One region of the Intrasporangium sp. DVR genome, then DNA from elsewhere that is predicted to be linked to it. Evidence: riboswitches for the same ligand, from Rfam matches in the RefSeq annotation. Region 1 holds a riboswitch; the other holds the start of a gene.

What was found. Region 1 has a riboswitch for glycine ahead of gcvP (aminomethyl-transferring glycine dehydrogenase). Riboswitches for the same ligand answer to the same signal wherever they lie in the genome.
Region 2: linked by a shared signal. The riboswitch ahead of gcvP (aminomethyl-transferring glycine dehydrogenase) and the one ahead of gcvP (aminomethyl-transferring glycine dehydrogenase) in region 1 are both predicted to bind glycine.

The regions. Positions count from the first base shown of each region.
Region 1 covers NZ_BAABZW010000005.1:499,489-503,835, reverse strand. Annotated here, with positions in the region: gene ABWV20_RS06910 (class I SAM-dependent DNA methyltransferase) at 1-26, opposite strand, end outside; gene cycA (D-serine/D-alanine/glycine transporter) at 161-1,738, opposite strand; glycine riboswitch at 1,873-1,977, opposite strand; glycine riboswitch at 2,135-2,231, shown strand; glycine riboswitch at 2,233-2,327, shown strand; gene gcvP (aminomethyl-transferring glycine dehydrogenase) at 2,380-4,347, shown strand, end outside.
Region 2 covers NZ_BAABZW010000016.1:284,017-288,363, forward strand. Annotated here, with positions in the region: gene gcvP (aminomethyl-transferring glycine dehydrogenase) at 1-2,550, opposite strand, end outside; glycine riboswitch at 2,632-2,746, opposite strand; gene ABWV20_RS13390 (MerR family transcriptional regulator) at 2,782-3,366, opposite strand; gene ABWV20_RS13395 (bifunctional nuclease family protein) at 3,518-4,015, opposite strand; gene ftsR (transcriptional regulator FtsR) at 4,107-4,347, opposite strand, start outside.

The sequences.
Region 1 (4,347 bases):
ATCTGCTCATCCTGAGGGCTCGTCACCCGAGAGAGTGTCGCAGGTGCGAGAGGGATGCACGGCTCCCGCGTCGTCCCAACGACCCCGCCGTATGCCGCTGAGCCCACCCCGCGCCCTGGGTGGGCTTCGTGCGGGGCGGGCTCAGCGGCATACGGGATCCTCAGGGTCTCGTGGTGGCCACGTCGGCGTCGCTCGGCTCCTCGAGACTGCGGCGGAAGGCCTCGTACCGCGCCACGTGGTGCGGCCGGCGCCGCAGCACGGCCCACGCGATCCCCAGGACCACGAACCACACGGGCGTCACGAGCAGGGCGCGCAGCGTGTCGGCCTCCTGGGTGAGGGCCCAGATGAGGAAGCCGAAGAACGCGAAGACGACCCAGACCATGGCGACCCCACCGGGCAGCCGGAAGGTCGAGCGCGCGTGCCGCTCCGGGTGCTTCTTCCGGTAGGCCAGGTAGGACACGAGGATCATCGTCCAGACGAACATGAAGAGCAGGGCCGAGATCGTCGTGACCACGGTGAACGCCTCCATGATGGACGTGCCGGCGTAGAGCAGGGCCACACCGCCGAGCAGGAACACGCAGGAGAAGACGAGGGCGCTCGCGGGCACCTTGCGCCTCGTCAGCCGGCGCAGGCGCGAGGGGGCGTCACCCTCGAGGGCGAGACCGTAGATCATCCGCGAGGTCGAGTACATGCCGGAGTTGGCGGACGAGGCGGCCGAGGTGAGCACGACGAAGTTGATCACCGAGGCTGCGATCCCGAGTCCGGCGAGGCTGAACATCCCGACGAAGGGTGATGTGTCCGCCACGACGTCGCGCCACGGCGTGACGGCCATGATGACGACGAGGGCACCCACGTAGAAGAGCATGATCCGGATCGGGATCGAGTTGATGGCCCGGGGGAGGGTCCGCTCGGGGTTCTTCGTCTCAGCAGCGGTCGTGCCGACGAGCTCGAGGCCGACGAAGGCGAAGACGGCGATCTGGAAGCCGGCGACGAAGCCCATCACGCCGGTGGGGAACATGCCGCCGTCGTTCCACAGGTTGGTGAACGAGGCCCGGGCGCCGTCGGGGGCGGTGAACGAGCTGAAGACCATGACGACGCCCACGATGATCAACGTGACGATCGCCACGATCTTGACGAGGGCGAACCAGAACTCCGTCTCGCCGAACGCCTTGACCGTGGGCAGGTTGAGGCCGAGGAGCAGGGTGATGGCTGCGACGCCGGGGATCCACAACGGCAGGTCAGCCCACCAGTACGTCACGTAGCCGGCGATCGCGACGATGTCGGCGATGCCCGTGACGATCCAGCAGAACCAGTACGTCCAGCCGGTGAAGAAGCCGGCCCACGGCCCGAGCAGGTCCGCCGCGAAGTCGGTGAACGACTTGTAGTTGAGGTTGGACAGGAGCAGCTCGCCCATCGCCCGCATGACGAAGAAGAGCATGAAGCCGATGATCATGTAGACGAAGATCACCGAGGGTCCGGCGAGCGAGATCGTCTTGCCCGAGCCCATGAAGAGGCCGGTGCCGATGGCGCCGCCGATGGCGATGAGCTGGATGTGACGGTTGGAGAGGGAGCGCGCCAGGTGCGGGCTGTCGCCGTTCGAGCCGTCGGCTCCTCCCGAGCCCCCTTCGGCAGCAGGGGTTCTCGCGGCGAGGTCGACGTCGGGCACGTGGGAGAGGCGCGCGCCCGTCGGCACCGCGGGGGCGGTCAGGGTGTCAGCGCCGTTGCTGAGGTCAGGCATGGTCCGGGTCCGTTCCGGCAGAGGATGGATGGCTCCTCCCCGCTCTGTATCGGACCTGAGAGATTCGCGGAGCGAGGCTCCGTTTGCACCGTCGGTGTGCGGGGACGGGACGTCCGGGCACTTTCCAGAGTTGCCTAGCCGTGGCGGTACGGGGGCCTGAGAGATTCCCGGGGAGGGTTTGCTCCTTCGGCGCCCGCTGCTCCTGGTTCAGGACGGCGGGACTCTCCCGCCACAGTTCGATGGCATTTTCAATTAGGTGATGGGCGCTGACGGTAGACCCGGGTCGCCGGGCGCACAAGACCCCGGCCACATCGCGGTCAGCCGCCATGCGGACTGGCCATTGACGGCAGGCGGGTCGCCGCCTACGGTGAGCCCGACAACTGCACATTCGCCGTTCGAATCGCAGCGGGAGAGCTCGCGACCAGCAGGTCGCGGCGCCGAAGGAGCAACTTCTCCCCAGAATCTCTCAGGCCACCATGACCGTTGCGGTGAGGCGAACTCTGGAAAGCAGGACCTGGTCCTGCACCCACGGTGCAAGCCGTCCCTCGGGTCGGTGAAGCTCTCAGGTCCACATGACAGAGCGGGGAGGCAACCCCACCAGTCGCGCCCACGGGCGTGCACAGACCAGGGAGCCTCCCGCAATGACGCACCGACCTCCGCTGACGCCTACCGTCGACTTCCACACCCGCCACATCGGCTTCTCCGCCGACGACCAGGCCAAGATGCTGGCCGAGCTCGGCTTCGACTCCCTCGACTCCCTCGTCGACCGGGCCGTGCCCAAGGGCGTGCGCAACGCCTCCGCGCTCAACCTCCCGCAGCCGCTCACCGAGGCGCAGGTCCAGGCGGAGCTGCGCGGCCTCGCGGAGCAGAACGACTCCTCCGAGGCGATGATCGGCCTCGGCTACCACGGCACCATCACGCCCGCGGTGATCCGCCGGAACGTCGTCGAGAGCCCGGCCTGGTACACCGCCTACACGCCGTACCAGCCGGAGATCAGCCAGGGCCGCCTCGAGGCGCTGATCAACTTCCAGACCATGGTCGGCGACCTGACGGGCCTCGCCACGTCCAACGCGTCGCTCCTCGACGAGGCAACCGCCGTGGCCGAGGCGATGACGGTCATGCGCCGGACGAGCAAGGTCAAGGCGGAGCGGATCGTCGTCGACGCCGACCTCTTCCCGCAGAGCATCGCCGTCCTCCGGACGCGCTGCGAGGCGATCGGGGTGGAGGTCCTCGTCGCCGACCTGGGCCAGGGTCTGCCGGACGAGGAGTTCTTCGGCCTCGTCGTGCAGTACCCCGGTGCGTCCGGCGCCGTTCGCGACCACGCCGAGCTGACGGCCGCCGCACACGAGCGCGGAGCCCTCGTCGCCGCCTCGGCGGACCTGCTGGCCCTCACGCTCCTCGCCGCGCCGGGCGACTGGGGTGCCGACATCGCGATCGGGTCGACCCAGCGCTTCGGCGTCCCGATGGGCTACGGCGGCCCGCACGCCGGCTACATGGCCGTCCGCGAGGGGCTCGAGCGCTCGCTGCCCGGCCGCCTCGTCGGCGTCAGCGTCGACTCGGCCGGCCGACCCGCCTACCGGCTCGCCCTGCAGACCCGCGAGCAGCACATCCGCCGCGACAAGGCGACGTCGAACATCTGCACGGCCCAGGTCCTGCTCGCGGTCGTGGCGTCGATGTACGCCGTCTACCACGGCCCCGAGGGGCTGCGGGCCATCGCGACGGACGTGCACCGTAAAGCGGTGTCGCTCACCGCGGCACTCGAGGCCGCCGGCGTCGAGGTCGTCCACGAGGCCTTCTTCGACACGGTCCTGACCCGGGTGCCGGGTCGCGCCGCCGAGGTCGTCGCGTCGGCCGCCGCCCGCGGTGTCCACCTGCGCGAGGTCGACGCCGACCACGTCGGCATCTCCTGCTCCGAGACGACGAGCGAACAGCACCTGTCGGCCGTCCTCGCCGCCTTCGGTGCGAGCGACGCCGGCCTCGACCTCGACGCAGCGACGGACCGCCTCCCCGAGGGTCTGCGCCGGACGTCCGCCTACCTGACCCACCCGGTCTTCTCGGCGCACAGGTCGGAGACGGCGATGCTGCGCTACCTGCGCTCGCTCTCGGACAAGGACTACGCCCTCGACCGGGGCATGATCCCGCTCGGCTCGTGCACGATGAAGCTCAACGCGACGACGGAGATGGAGCCGATCAGCCTGCCGGGCTTCGCGGCCCTGCACCCCTTCGCGCCGGCCTCGGCCGCCATCGGCTACACCACCCTGGTCGACGAGCTCGAGTCGTGGCTCGCCGAGGTCACCGGCTACGCCAAGGTGTCCATCCAGCCCAACGCCGGCAGCCAGGGCGAGCTCGCCGGGCTGCTCGCGATCCGCGGCTACCACCGCTCCCGCGGCGAGGGCGAGCGGGACGTGTGCCTCATCCCGGCGAGCGCGCACGGGACGAACGCCGCCTCCGCCGTGATGGCCGGCATGCGGGTCGTCGTCGTGAGGACCGCACCGGACGGCACCGTCGACCTCGACGACCTGCGCGCCAGATGTGAGGAGCACTCGCCCCGGCTCGCCGCGATCATGGTGACCTACCCGTCGACCCACGGCGTCTACGAAGAGGGCATC
Region 2 (4,347 bases), on a different contig from region 1:
GAAGCCGTAGTCGATGAGTCGCTTGGCGATGTCGTCGACCGTGACGCCGGTGTCGGCGGTGATCTTGCGGACGTCGAGGATGCACTCGTGCGCCACGAGACCATCGGGACCGGAGTAGAGCACCGGGTAGTGCTCGCGCAGCCGCGCTGCCACGTAGTTGGCGTTGAGGACCGCCATCTGGGTCGCGTGGCGCAGCCCGGCGCCGCCCATCAGCCGGACGTACGCCCACGAGATCGGCAGGATGCTCGCCGAGCCGTAGGGGGCCGCGCTCACCGGTCCCACGCCCGTCTCCGGTCCTGCCTCGGGAGCGAGCGGGTGGTTCGGCAGGTGCGGGGCCAGGTGGGCCCGGACCGCGACGGGGCCGACGCCGGGGCCTCCGCCGCCGTGCGGGATGCAGAAGGTCTTGTGGAGGTTGAGGTGCGAGACGTCGGCGCCGAACCTGCCCGGCTGGGCCAGGCCGACAAGCGCGTTGAGGTTGGCACCGTCGACGTAGACCTGGCCGCCTGCGTCGTGGACGAGCCCGCACAGCTCCGTGATCGTGTCCTCGTACACGCCGTGGGTCGACGGGTAGGTCACCATGATCGCGGCGAGGTCGTCGCGGTGCTGGTCGATCTTGGCCCGGAGGTCGTCCATGTCGACCGTGCCGTCCGGGGCCGTCTGGACGACGACGACCTTGAGGCCCGCCATCACCGCTGAGGCAGCGTTGGTCCCGTGGGCGCTGGCCGGGATGAGGCAGATGCGCCGATGTCCTTCCCCGCGCGCCTGGTGGTAGGCGTGGATCGCCAGCAGCCCGGCGAACTCGCCCTGCGAGCCGGCGTTCGGCTGGAGCGACACCGCGTCGTAGCCGGTGATCTCGCAGAGCCACGCGGCGAGGTCGCCGATGAGGGCGCGGATCCCCTCGGACTGGTCGGCCGGGGCGAACGGGTGGAGGTTGGCGAACTCGGGCCAGGTGATCGACTCCATCTCGGTCGTGGCGTTGAGCTTCATGGTGCACGAGCCGAGCGGGATCATGCCGCGGTCGAGGGCGAAGTCCCGGTCGGCGAGGCGTCGCAGGTATCGGAGCATCGCCGTCTCCGAGCGGTGCGCGTGGAAGACCGGGTGGGTGAGGAACTCGGACGTGCGCGCAAGCGCAGCCGGTATGCCGCTGGGCTCGCTCCCGGGGTCCGCCGACACGGGCTCCGGCTGGGACTGCACGCCGAAGGCCGCGAGGATCTTCGTCAGGGTGGCCCCCGTCGTCGTCTCGTCTAGGCTGAGCGTGACGAGGTCGGCGTCGACCCGGCGGATGTTGATGCCGGCTGCGAGGAAGTCACGGACGACGTCGTCGGCGCGCCCGGGAACCGAGATCGCCAGCGTGTCGAAGTGGGTCTCGGTCGACAGCTCGACGCCACCGGCGAGCAGGGCCGCTCGCAGGCTGGCCGCGTGCGAGTGGATGCGCTGCGCGATCCGGGTCAGGCCGTCGGGCCCGTGCCACACCGCGTACATCGACGCCATGACCGCGAGGAGCACCTGTGCGGTGCAGATGTTGGAGGTCGCCTTCTCACGGCGGATGTGCTGCTCGCGGGTCTGCAGCGCCAGGCGGTAGGCGGGCTTGCCGTGGGAGTCGATCGACACCCCGACCAGACGGCCGGGCAGCTGCCGCTCCAGCCCCTGGTGCACCGACATGTAGCCCGCGTGCGGTCCGCCGAAGCCCATCGGCACGCCGAGACGCTGGGCGCTGCCGACGGCGATGTCGGCTCCCCACTCCCCCGGTGGCACGAAGAGGGCCAGGGCCAGCAGGTCGGCACACGCGGTCACGAGGGCCCCGGCCGAGTGTGCCGCCTCGGCGAGCGCCCGCCAGTCCAGGACCGATCCGGTCGCGTCCGGGTACTGCACCACGACACCGACGACCGTGCGGCCGTCAGCGGCAGCGGCCAGGTCCTCCGCGGACCGGACCGGACGCAGGTCGGCCACGACGAGCGGCAGCCCGATGGCCGTGGCCCGCGTCTGCATGACCGCGATCGTCTGTGGGAAGACGCGCTCGTCGACGACGACCACCCCGTCCGTGGCTCGACTCGCCCGGTGCATGAGCGACATGGCCTCGGCAGCCGCGGTGGCCTCGTCGAGCAGCGACGAGCCCGCGATCGCGAGGCCGGTCAGGTCGCTGACGACCGTCTGGAAGTTGAGCAGCGCCTCGAGCCGGCCCTGCGAGATCTCGGGCTGGTAGGGCGTGTAGGCGGTGTACCACGCGGGGTTCTCGAGGACGTTGCGTCGCACGACCGGGGGCGTGACGGTGCCGTAGTAGCCGAGACCGATGAGGGAGGTGAGCACGCGGTTGCGCGAGGCGAACCCACGCAGCTCGTCGATGACGGCGGACTCGCTGTCGGCCGCCTCGAGGTCGAGCGCCTCGGTCGACCTGATCGCTCCGGGGATCGCGCGGTCGCTCATGGCATCGAGGCTGGGCTGACCGACGACCTGGAGCATCTGCTCGATGTCGTCGGCGCGAGGACCGACGTGCCGGCCCACGAAGTCGGCGAAGGTGGTGTCCAGCACGGCTGGGGACTGGGAAGACATCGGGGCTCCTGACGGGACGAGCGGACGACACACGCTCCCCGTCTGTCGGAGCCGGCTTCGATGCCGACGTCCTCCAGGGTGCCTCGCCACATGGTCCGGGTGCCTGAGAGGTTCCGGGGATGTTGCCCCTTCGGCGCCTCGGCGACGTCAGGCGAATGCACCTCACGTCGGCCGGGGACTCTCCCATGTGGGTTGGACGGCAGGCCAAATCTACCAGTCGAACCGGGCCCGTCAGGAGATGTGGCGCGCCTGACGCCGCGCGGTCAGCTCGTCGTCGGGGTGATCGGCCGGCTCGCCGTCCTCGGCACGCTCGCTCGGGAGCTGGGCGAGCTCTCCCTCGATCTCGCGCCAGACCCGACCGACTGCGATCCCGAAGACGCCCTGCCCGCCCTGGACGAGGTCGATCACCTCATCCGCGGAGGTGCACTCGTAGACCGAGGCTCCGTCGCTCATCAAGGTGATCTGGGCCAGGTCCTCGACGCCGCGCTCGCGCAGGTGGTCGATCGCGACGCGGATCTGCTGCAGCGAGACCCCGGTGTCCAGGAGACGCTTGACCACCTTGAGGACGAGGATGTCCCGGAAGCCGTAGAGACGCTGCGTCCCCGAGCCGGTGGCGCCACGCACGGACGGCTCGACGAGCCCGGTCCGCGCCCAGTAGTCGAGCTGGCGGTAGGTGATCCCCGCGGCGCGGCAGGCGGTGGGGCCCCGATAGCCGACGTCCTCCGTGAGGTCGGGCAGGTCGTCGGAGAAGAGCATCCCCTGCGAGGCAACCGGAGCGCGCCGGCTGGCCCGGGCAGCATCCTCGATGGCAGCCATGCGAGTTCCTCTCGGTCGGGATCCCGGGCGTCGAGCAGACGACATCCAGGTAACTACAGTCACGTTGTTCAGTTCGACGGTAGAACCAGCGCCGGGCACCGTCAATCACCGACGTCACACCCGGCCGTCGTGTCGCCGGATCGGCGGTCGCTCAGGGCTCCGTGGGTGGTGGGCCGGGCTCGCCCGGGTGCTCGAAGTCCTCGGCCGACACGTGGTCGAGGAACTCCTTGAACCGCTCGACCTCGTCGTCCTCCTCCGAGGAGACGACGATGGCGGCCTCGTCGAGGATGCTCGGCTCGACCAGCACCTTCGAACCCGTGCGCAGCGCGAGCGCGATGGCGTCGGAGGCGCGAGAGCTGATCTCCGTCGTGCCGTCGATGATGAGGGCCGCGTGAAAGACCGAGTCCTTGAGGGCGACGATCCGCACCTCGGTGAGCTCGTGGCCGAGGCCGGCCAGGATGTCGCGCATGAGGTCATGGGTCAGCGGGCGCGGCGGGACCACGCCCTGCTGGGCATACGTGATCGCCGCTGCCTCGGGCGCCCCGATCCAGATCGGCAGGTAGCGACCACCGTCCCGCTCCCGGAGGAGCACGATGGGCTGGTTCGTCGGCATCTCCACGCGGACGCCCAGGACGTCGACCTCTCTCACCACACCACCGTACCTCGCTGGCGACCTGGTCGAATGGCCGCCGGGCCGGTTGGCCCGGGTGCGTGCGACGCACAGAGTGCCTCGGCGAGCCTCAGTGGTCGAGACCGGACCGCACGAGGGCCACGTGCAGGGCGACACAGGCCGAGAGGATCTCCGCGGTCCGCTCCTCCCGCGAGCCGTTTCCGCGCCGGGTGGCCAGGACCTGGTCGACGAGCCCGATCTCTCGGTCGGCAGCCGTGCGGAAGGGACGCAGGTGCCGGGGCTCGAGCCCGTGCTCGGCCAGCCGCTTGGCCGCGACGGCGACGTCGACGGCCTCGGCGGAGAAGTACCCG